2 regions of the Streptomyces sp. NPDC012637 genome follow, and region 1 is predicted to be linked to the other one. Evidence: riboswitches for the same ligand, from Rfam matches in the RefSeq annotation. Region 1 holds a riboswitch; the other holds the start of a gene.
What was found. A riboswitch is a leader RNA that binds a small molecule or an ion and turns the genes downstream of it on or off. The one in region 1 is predicted to bind S-adenosylmethionine.
Positions count from the first base shown of each region.

Region 2: another riboswitch for S-adenosylmethionine. It lies ahead of ACFY8W_RS15090 (aminotransferase class V-fold PLP-dependent enzyme); the one in region 1 lies ahead of thrC (threonine synthase).

Region 1 is NZ_JBIBDS010000002.1:885,224-889,394, reverse strand. Features, by position in the region: gene ACFY8W_RS12270 (hypothetical protein) at 1-472, shown strand, start outside; gene ACFY8W_RS12265 (hypothetical protein) at 543-932, opposite strand; gene ACFY8W_RS12260 (glucosyl-3-phosphoglycerate synthase) at 971-1,915, opposite strand; SAM riboswitch class I at 2,037-2,182, shown strand; gene thrC (threonine synthase) at 2,201-3,508, shown strand; gene ACFY8W_RS12250 (MoaD/ThiS family protein) at 3,540-3,818, shown strand.
Region 2 is NZ_JBIBDS010000003.1:449,686-453,856, forward strand. Features, by position in the region: gene ACFY8W_RS15080 (cytochrome b N-terminal domain-containing protein) at 1-923, shown strand, start outside; gene trpD (anthranilate phosphoribosyltransferase) at 1,060-2,124, shown strand; SAM riboswitch class IV at 2,212-2,328, shown strand; gene ACFY8W_RS15090 (aminotransferase class V-fold PLP-dependent enzyme) at 2,509-3,909, shown strand; gene ACFY8W_RS15095 (Lrp/AsnC family transcriptional regulator) at 4,023-4,171, opposite strand, start outside.

The DNA.
Region 1 (4,171 bases):
ACGGACCGTGCCCAACATGGTCGTCGTCCCGGTCAGGGACGGGAAGATCACCTTCTACAACCGGGCCGGTTCGGTGGACGTGATCGCCGACGTCGCGGGCTACTTCAAGCAGGGCACCGGTGCGGTCTTCACCGGCACGGAGCCCAAGCGGCTGATGGACACCCGCACGGGCACGGGTGTCGGTGTGACCCAGGCGAAGGTCGGAGCGGGGCAGACGGTGAGCCTCACCGTCGGCGACCGGTACAAGGCGGTGGTCCTCAACGTGACCGCGACCAACCCGACCGCGACCGGCTTCGTGTCGGTGTACCCGTACGGCACCGCCCGCACCGCGGCGTCGAACCTGAACTTCGTCGCGGGGCAGACGGTGGCGAACATGGTCGTCGTCCCGGTCAGGGACGGGAAGATCACCTTCTACAACAGGAGCGGGTCCGTCGACCTCATCGCCGACATGGCCGGCTACTACACCGGCTGACCGGCGCACCTGCCGAGAGACGGAGGGCCTTCCGCGTGCGGAGGGCCCTCCGCGCATGCGTCCCGCCTTCTCAGTACTCCCTGCGGCCCCGCATCGCCGCCACGGCCACCACGCCGGTCGCCGCGAGCGCCAGGCCCAGCCCGCCGAGCAGCCACAGCCGCTCGGTGCCGGTGCCGGTCGCCGCCGTCGTGCGGCCCCGGGCGGCCGCGCCGCCGTGCGGGCCGGGGCGCGGAATGGCGGACGGCGTGTGCGCCGGGGAAGAGGTGTACGTGATCTTCGGGGCCGTCCCGCCGGCCTTGCCGAGGTCGGTCCTGGCGTCGCCGAGGTACACGCCGGCTTCGCGCTCGCCGGAGGGCTCGACCGTGCCGGCGGCGGCGGGGCCGGCTCCGGCGCAGGACAGCGCCCCGGTGATGAGGCCCAGGGCTCCCAGCAGAATTCCCGTTTCCGTTCTGAACCGCATGAAACGGAAATTTATCCAGAAAGGCGCATTATCGGGTGTTACGCCACGCGGCGCCGCTCCGCGTACTCCGCGATCTCCGTCATCGGCGGGCGCTCCTCCGTGTCCACCGGGTACGTGCGCGGCGCGAAGCCGTCCTCGCCCCGCTCGAACTGGGTCAGCAGCGGCCGTACGAGATGGCCGCGCGAGAGCCGCAGCTGCGCCGTCCGGTAGATCGCCGCCGCCATCCGGCCCAGAGCCTGCCCGTCCTGGTGGCGGTGCTTGCGCACTCCCACGTCCACCTGTGCGAGCGCGTCCAGGCCGACCGTGTGCAGCGCGTCCACCAGCAGGCCCAGCTCCACTCCGTAACCGACCGGGAACGGCAGTTGCTCGAGGAGCGAGCGCCGTGCCGCGTACTCGCCGCCCAGCGGCTGCACGAACCCGGCCAGTCGCGGCCAGTGCAGATTGAGCAGCGGCCGGGCCACCAGCTCCGTCACACGCCCGCCCTGACCAGGGGCGTCGCCGAGCGGCCGGTCGTACATCGCCTTCACGAAGTCCACGTCCGGGTCGGTGAGAAGCGGGCCGACGATCCCCGTCACGAAGTCCGCCGAGAAGTCCCGCAGATCCGCGTCGACGAAGCAGACGACGTCCCCGCTCGTCACCATCAGTGACCGCCAGAGCACCTCGCCCTTGCCGGGGACCGCGGGTATCCGCGGCAGGATCGCGTCCCGCGCCACCACCCGCGCGCCGGCCGCCGCGGCCACCTCCGCCGTACGGTCCGTGGAGCCCGAGTCGATCACCACCAGCTCGTCCACCAGCGGCACCGCCTCCGTCATCAGCTCGCGGCGGATCACGGAGACGATCGCGCCGACCGTCGCCTCCTCGTTCAGCGCGGGCAGGACCACGCTGACCTTCGTCCCGCGCTTCGCGGCGAGGACCCGCTCCAGCGGACGGTCGGCCACGGACCAGGACCGCCGGGCCAGCCAGCGCTCCACTTCTTCCAGCAACGTGATCTCCATCTCGCGGATCGGACGACCGTCTCGCCCGTCCAGGGCTTCGGTTACAGTCTTGAACAACGCGGATGCCCGATGCATGTCGGGGTGCCGCCCGCGTCTCACAATCGAATACCGCTCATCCAGAGGGGCAGAGGGAAACGGCCCGTTGAAGCCCCGGCAACCCTCCAGTCGGTCACTACTCGTCCTCCAGTGAGGTCCCCGACTAGGGAAGGTGCCAAATCCGTCTCATGGCGAAATGCGTCATGAGGAAGATGAGGAGAAAGGGCCTCGCCTCCAATGGCTGTACAGACCGTCGCACCCGCTTCCGGAACCTCTGCTCCCGGTACCACCGTCGACCTCGGTCCCGCGTCCGGCCTCTCCTGTCGTGAATGCGGTGAGACCTTCCCGCTCGGCCCGATCTTCGCCTGCGAGCTGTGTTTCGGCCCGCTCGAAGTCGCCTACGACCTGCCGACCGGCGACCCCGAGGCGCTGCGCAAGCGCATCGAGGCCGGCCCGGCCAACATCTGGCGCTACGCGCCGCTGCTGCCCGTCCCCGCCGACGTCGCGGAGAAGCCCAACCTGAACCCCGGCTGGACCAAGCTCGTCCAGGCCGACAACCTCGCCCGCGAGATCGGCGTCGAGCCCGGCAAGCTGTTCGTCAAGGACGACTCCGGCAACCCGACCCACTCCTTCAAGGACCGGGTCGTCGCCCAGGCCATCGAGGCCGCGCGCGCCTTCGGCTTCACCACCCTCTCCTGCTCCTCCACGGGCAACCTGGCCGGTGCCGTCGGCGCCGCCGCCGCCCGGGCCGGCTTCCGCTCCTGCGTGTTCATCCCGCACGACCTGGAGCAGGGCAAGGTCGTCATGGCCGGTGTCTACGGCGGCGACCTGGTCGCCATCGAGGGCAACTACGACGACGTGAACCGCTTCTGCTCGGAGCTCATCGGCGACCCGCTCGGCGAGGGCTGGGGCTTCGTCAACGTCAACCTCCGCCCGTACTACGGCGAGGGCTCGAAGACGCTCGCGTACGAGATCTGCGAGCAGCTCGGCTGGGTCATCCCGGACCAGCTGGTCATCCCGATCGCCTCCGGCTCCCAGCTCACCAAGATCGACAAGGGTCTGCAGGAGCTCGTCAAGCTGGGCCTGGTCGAGGACAAGCCGTACAAGATCTTCGGCGCCCAGGCCGAGGGCTGCTCCCCGGTGTCGGCGGCCTTCAAGGCCGGCCACGACGTCGTACGGCCCCAGAAGCCGAACACCATCGCCAAGTCGCTGGCCATCGGCAACCCGGCCGACGGCCCGTACGTCCTCGACATCGCCCGCCGTACGGGCGGCGCCGTGGAGGACGTGAACGACGAGCAGGTCGTCGACGCCATCAAGGTCCTCGCCCGCACCGAGGGCATCTTCGCCGAGACCGCGGGCGGCGTGACCGTCGGCGTGACGCGCAAGCTCGTCGAGAACGGTCTGCTCGACCCCACGCTGACGACGGTCGTCCTCAACACCGGCGACGGCCTCAAGACCCTGGACGCTGTGGCCGACAGCTCGCAGGCGACCGCCACCATCCGCCCGAGCCTGGACGCGTTCCGCGACGCGGGCCTGGCCCACTGACCCGCCCGACGCGCCGAGAGGTTACGAAGACATGGCCGTGAACGTCCGCATCCCCACCATCCTCCGCACCTACACGGGCGGCCAGGCCGAGGTCCCCGCCGAGGGCACGACCCTCGCCGAGGTCATCGCCGACCTGGAGAAGAACCACACGGGCATCGCCGCCCGCGTCCTGGACGACCAGGGCAAGCTGCGCCGCTTCGTCAACGTGTACGTGAACGACGACGACGTGCGCTTCGAGCAGGGTCTGGAGACGGCGACTCCGGACGGCGCCGGCGTCTCGATCATCCCGGCGGTCGCCGGAGGCTGCTGAGCCGTCTGCGACCGATCCGTCGGCGACCGCTCCGTCTGCGACCGATCCGTCGGCGACCGCTCCGTCAACGGCCGATCCGTCGGCGACCGCTCCGTCTGCGGCCGATCGATCGGCTACCGATTCGTCAGCGGCCGATCCCTCGGCGGACGAGTCGTAAGAGGCCGGTCCGTAAGCGGCTGATCCGTCAGCGCCGATCCGTAAAGGCCGACCCTTACCGGTCAGTACTGAATTGCCCCTTCCGCGGGAAGAAGCGGAAGGGGCAATTCTGCATGGTTGAGCGCGATAGAGTTGGGGAAGCCCCCTCCGCTGCCCATGCCAGACGCATATGAGAATGCGCCTCGACCTGACAAGAA
Region 2 (4,171 bases), on a different contig from region 1:
TCGTCCACAAGCACACCCACTTCGAGGGCCCCGGCCGCACGAACAAGAACGTCGTCGGCATGCCGCTGCTGCCGGTGTACATGGCCAAGGCCGGAGGCTTCTTCTTCCTGGTCTTCGGCGTCATCGCGGTCATCGCGGCGATCGCCTCGATCAACCCGATCTGGGCCCTCGGCCCGTACCGCCCGGACCAGGTGTCCACCGGCGCCCAGCCCGACTGGTACATGGGCTTCGCCGAGGGTCTGATCCGCGTCATGCCGGGCTGGGAGATCAACCTCTGGGGCCACACGCTGGTCCTGGGCGTCTTCATCCCGCTGGTGATCTTCCCGGTGGTCCTGGCGGCCATCGCGGTCTACCCGTTCATCGAGTCCTGGATCACCGGCGACAAGCGCGAGCACCACATCGCGCAGCGCCCGCGCAACGCTCCGACGCGCACCGCCTTCGGTGTCGCCTGGATCACCGCGTACATGATCATGCTCGTCGGTGGTGGCAACGACCTCTGGGCCACGCACTTCCACCTGTCGATCAACGCGATCACCTGGTTCGTCCGGATCTTCTTCTTCGTCGGACCGGTCATCGCGTTCATCGTCACCAAGCGGATCTGCCTCGGCCTCCAGCGCCGGGACAAGGACAAGGTGCTGCACGGTCGCGAGTCCGGCATCATCAAGCGCCTGCCGCACGGTGAGTTCGTCGAGGTCCACCAGCCGCTCAGCCAGGGCGAGCGCTACAAGCTCACCGCCCACGAGCAGTACGAGCCGGCCGAGCTGCCGCCGGCCGTCGACGAGAACGGCGTGGAGCGCAAGATCGGCCGCATGGAGAAGCTCCGGGTCAAGCTCAACCGGGGTTACTACGGCGCGGACAACCAGGTCGCCAAGCCGACGGTCGAGGAGTTCAAGGAGATCGAGAGCGGCCACGGCCACCACTGATCACCTGACCACCTGACCTGGTAGTCGCCACGGCGAGAGCCCCGTCCATTCGATGGACGGGGCTCTTTGCCGTCCCCGGAGATCGATAGGGTGGGAGACGACCTCGCAGTCCCGCACGTACACACCAGGAGCGACCATGAGCGCTGTGAACCCCGCTGGAGGCGACTTCGCGGCGGGCCGCTCCTGGCCCGTCCTGCTGAACGGACTCCTCGAAGGCCGCGACCTGTCCGCCGACGACACCGCCTGGGCGATGGACCTGATCATGCGCGGCGAGGCGACCGACGCGCAGATCGCCGGGTTCATGGTGGCCCTGCGGGCCAAGGGCGAGACGGTGGCGGAGATCTCCGGTCTCGTACGGACCATGTACGAGCACGCCAACGTCATCGAGGTGGCCGGGCCGAGCGTCGACATCGTCGGCACCGGCGGCGACGGGGCCAAGACGGTGAACATCTCCACGATGTCGTCGATCGTGGTGGCCGGCGCCGGGGTCAGGGTCGTGAAGCACGGCAACCGCGCCGCCTCCTCCGCCTCCGGCTCCTCCGACGTCCTGGAGAAGCTCGGCATCAACCTGAACCTCACCCCGAAGCGGGTCGCCGAGGTCGCCGAGGAGGCGGGCATCACCATCTGCTTCGCGGTGAAGTTCCACCCCTCGCTGCGGTACGTCGCCGCCGCCCGCGGCCAGCTCGGCATCCGCACCACCTTCAACGTGCTCGGCCCGCTCACCAATCCGGCCAAGGTGCGCGCCCAGGCCGTCGGCGTCGCCGATCCGCGCATGGCGCCGATCGTGGCCGGCGTGCTCGCCGACCGCGGCAACTCCGCCCTCGTCTTCCGCGGCGACGACGGCCTGGACGAGCTGACCACCACCGGCACCTCCCGGGTGTGGGTGGTGCGCGACGGCGCCGTCCGCGAGGAGCGCTTCGACCCGCGGGACGTCGGCATCGAGCCGGTGACCCTGGACGCCCTGCGCGGCGGCGACCCCTCCTACAACGCCGACGTCGCCCGGCGGCTGCTCGCCGGCGAGACCGGCCCGGTACGGGACGCGGTGCTGCTCAACTCGGCGGCCGCGCTGGTCGCCCTGGAGCCGGGCGACGGCACCCTCGCGGAGCAGCTGCGGGCCGGCATGGACCGGGCCGCCGAGTCGATCGACTCGGGCTCCGCCCGCCGCGTCCTGGAGCGCTGGATCGCGGCCAGCAACGCCTGAGCCCGTGTGAACGGCACGTTGCGGCCCCGTCCCGGATGCCGGGACGGGGTTGCGTCGTCGTGATCGTCTGGCATAGGTTCTGGACCAGGTCATGAGTGACAGCGACAAAGCCCCGGCTGGCTGTCCGGCAACCCTCCGTCCGTGGCGGGGTGCCCCGGGTGAAGACCAGGCCGCACGAGCAGAAGCCTGCGGCAAGCGCGGACCCCTGCGCACACCCTGGGGTCCTTGGTCCTCTAGGGAGCGTTGTCTCGTGAGCAAGCGAATGCGCTAGGGCCTCCGGCCCCTTTCTCCACTCCGACATCCGTACGCGGCACCCGTCTGCGCGCTGCCGCCCGCGGCCCCCTCACGCCCTTTCGCGCCCCTTTTATGCCGGGAGACACCGTCATGTCCGCACGCCCGAACGCCGCTTCCGTCACCGCTTCCGCCGCCGCCCCGGCCGACTCCGACCCCTGCTGCGACGCGCCGCTGCCGGTCCTGGGCCGTGACGTCACCGTCCCCCTCGTCACCGGCGGCGAGGTCACCTACGCGGCGCTCGACTACGCCGCCAGCGCCCCGGCGCTCCAGCGCGTCTGGGACGACGTGGCCGCCTACGCCCCGTACTACGGCAGCGTCCACCGCGGCGCCGGGTACCTCTCCCAGCTCTCCACCGACCTCTTCGAGAACAGCCGCGCCACCGTCGCCGAGTTCCTCGACTGCCGCCCCGGCGACCAGGTCGTCTTCACCCGCTCCACCACCGACTCGCTCAACCTGCTCGCCCAGGTGATCCCCGCCGACTGCCAGGTCTTCGTCTTCGAGACCGAGCACCACGCCTCGTTGCTCCCGTGGCGGGACGCCCGCGTCACCTACCTCGACGCGCCGCGCACCCCGGAGCAGGCCGTCGCCATCCTGGAGCGCGCCCTCGCCGACCGGGACCCCTACGGCCCCGCCCTGGTCTGCGTGACCGGCGCCTCGAACGTCACCGGCGAGCTGTGGCCGGTGCGCGAACTCACCGCCGCCGCGCACGCGCACGGCGCGCGGATCGTCCTGGACGCCGCCCAGCTCGCGCCCCACCACCCCGTCTCCGTACGGGAGCTGGACGTGGACTGGGTCGCCTTCTCCGGGCACAAGCTGTACGCCCCGTTCGGCTCAGGCGTCCTCGCCGGGCGCGCCGACTGGCTGCAGGACTCCGAGCCCTACCTCGCGGGCGGCGGCGCCTCCCGCAAGGTGGCCCGTCGGGCCGACGGTGGTGTGGACGTGGAGTGGCACACCACCGCGGCCCGGCATGAAGCCGGTTCGCCGAACGTCATCGGCGTCTACTCCATCGCCTCCGCCTGCAAGGCGCTCACCGAGGCCGGCTTCGACTCCCTCGTCGCCCGCGAGCGGCACCTCATCGCCAAGGTCCGCGAGGGTCTGGCCGAGGTGCCCGAGGTCCGGGTGCTCTCCCTGTTCGGCGACGACGCTCCGCGCGTCGGCGTCATCTCCTTCGTCGTGGAGGGCTGGAACAGCTCCCACTTCGCCGCCGCGCTCTCCGCCGAGTACGGCATCGGCGTCCGCGACGGCCTCTTCTGCGCCCACCCGCTGGTGCGCACCCTGCTCGGCAGCGACCCGCAGGACCCGGGCGAGTGCGGCGCCCCGGAGGCGGCCCCCGGCGAGCGCTCCCTCAACGCGATCCGGGTGAGCTTCGGCGCGGGCACGCCCGACGAGCACGTGGAGCGGTTCGTCGGCGCGGTGAAGGAGCTGGTGCGCGACGGCGCCCAGTGGAAGTACCGCACCGAGGACGGCCGCTGCGTTCCGGACCGCGGCTGAACCGGGGCCGTACCGCGGCCGACCGCGTTCCCCCGTTCGAGTGATACGAGCGAAGCCGGCCTCCCGCGGGGGAGAGGCCGGCTTCACCGGTGTGCCAGGGGGTTCTCCGAGCCCTACGACTCCAGGCCGATGGCGAAGGCCGCGTCCAGCTCGTGCTGCGAGTACGCGCGGAAGGCGACGTGCGTGTCCGTGGCCTCGACACCGGGGATCTTGGAGATCTGGCCCGGGATGATGTCGGCCAGGTCGTCGTGGCGCCCGACCC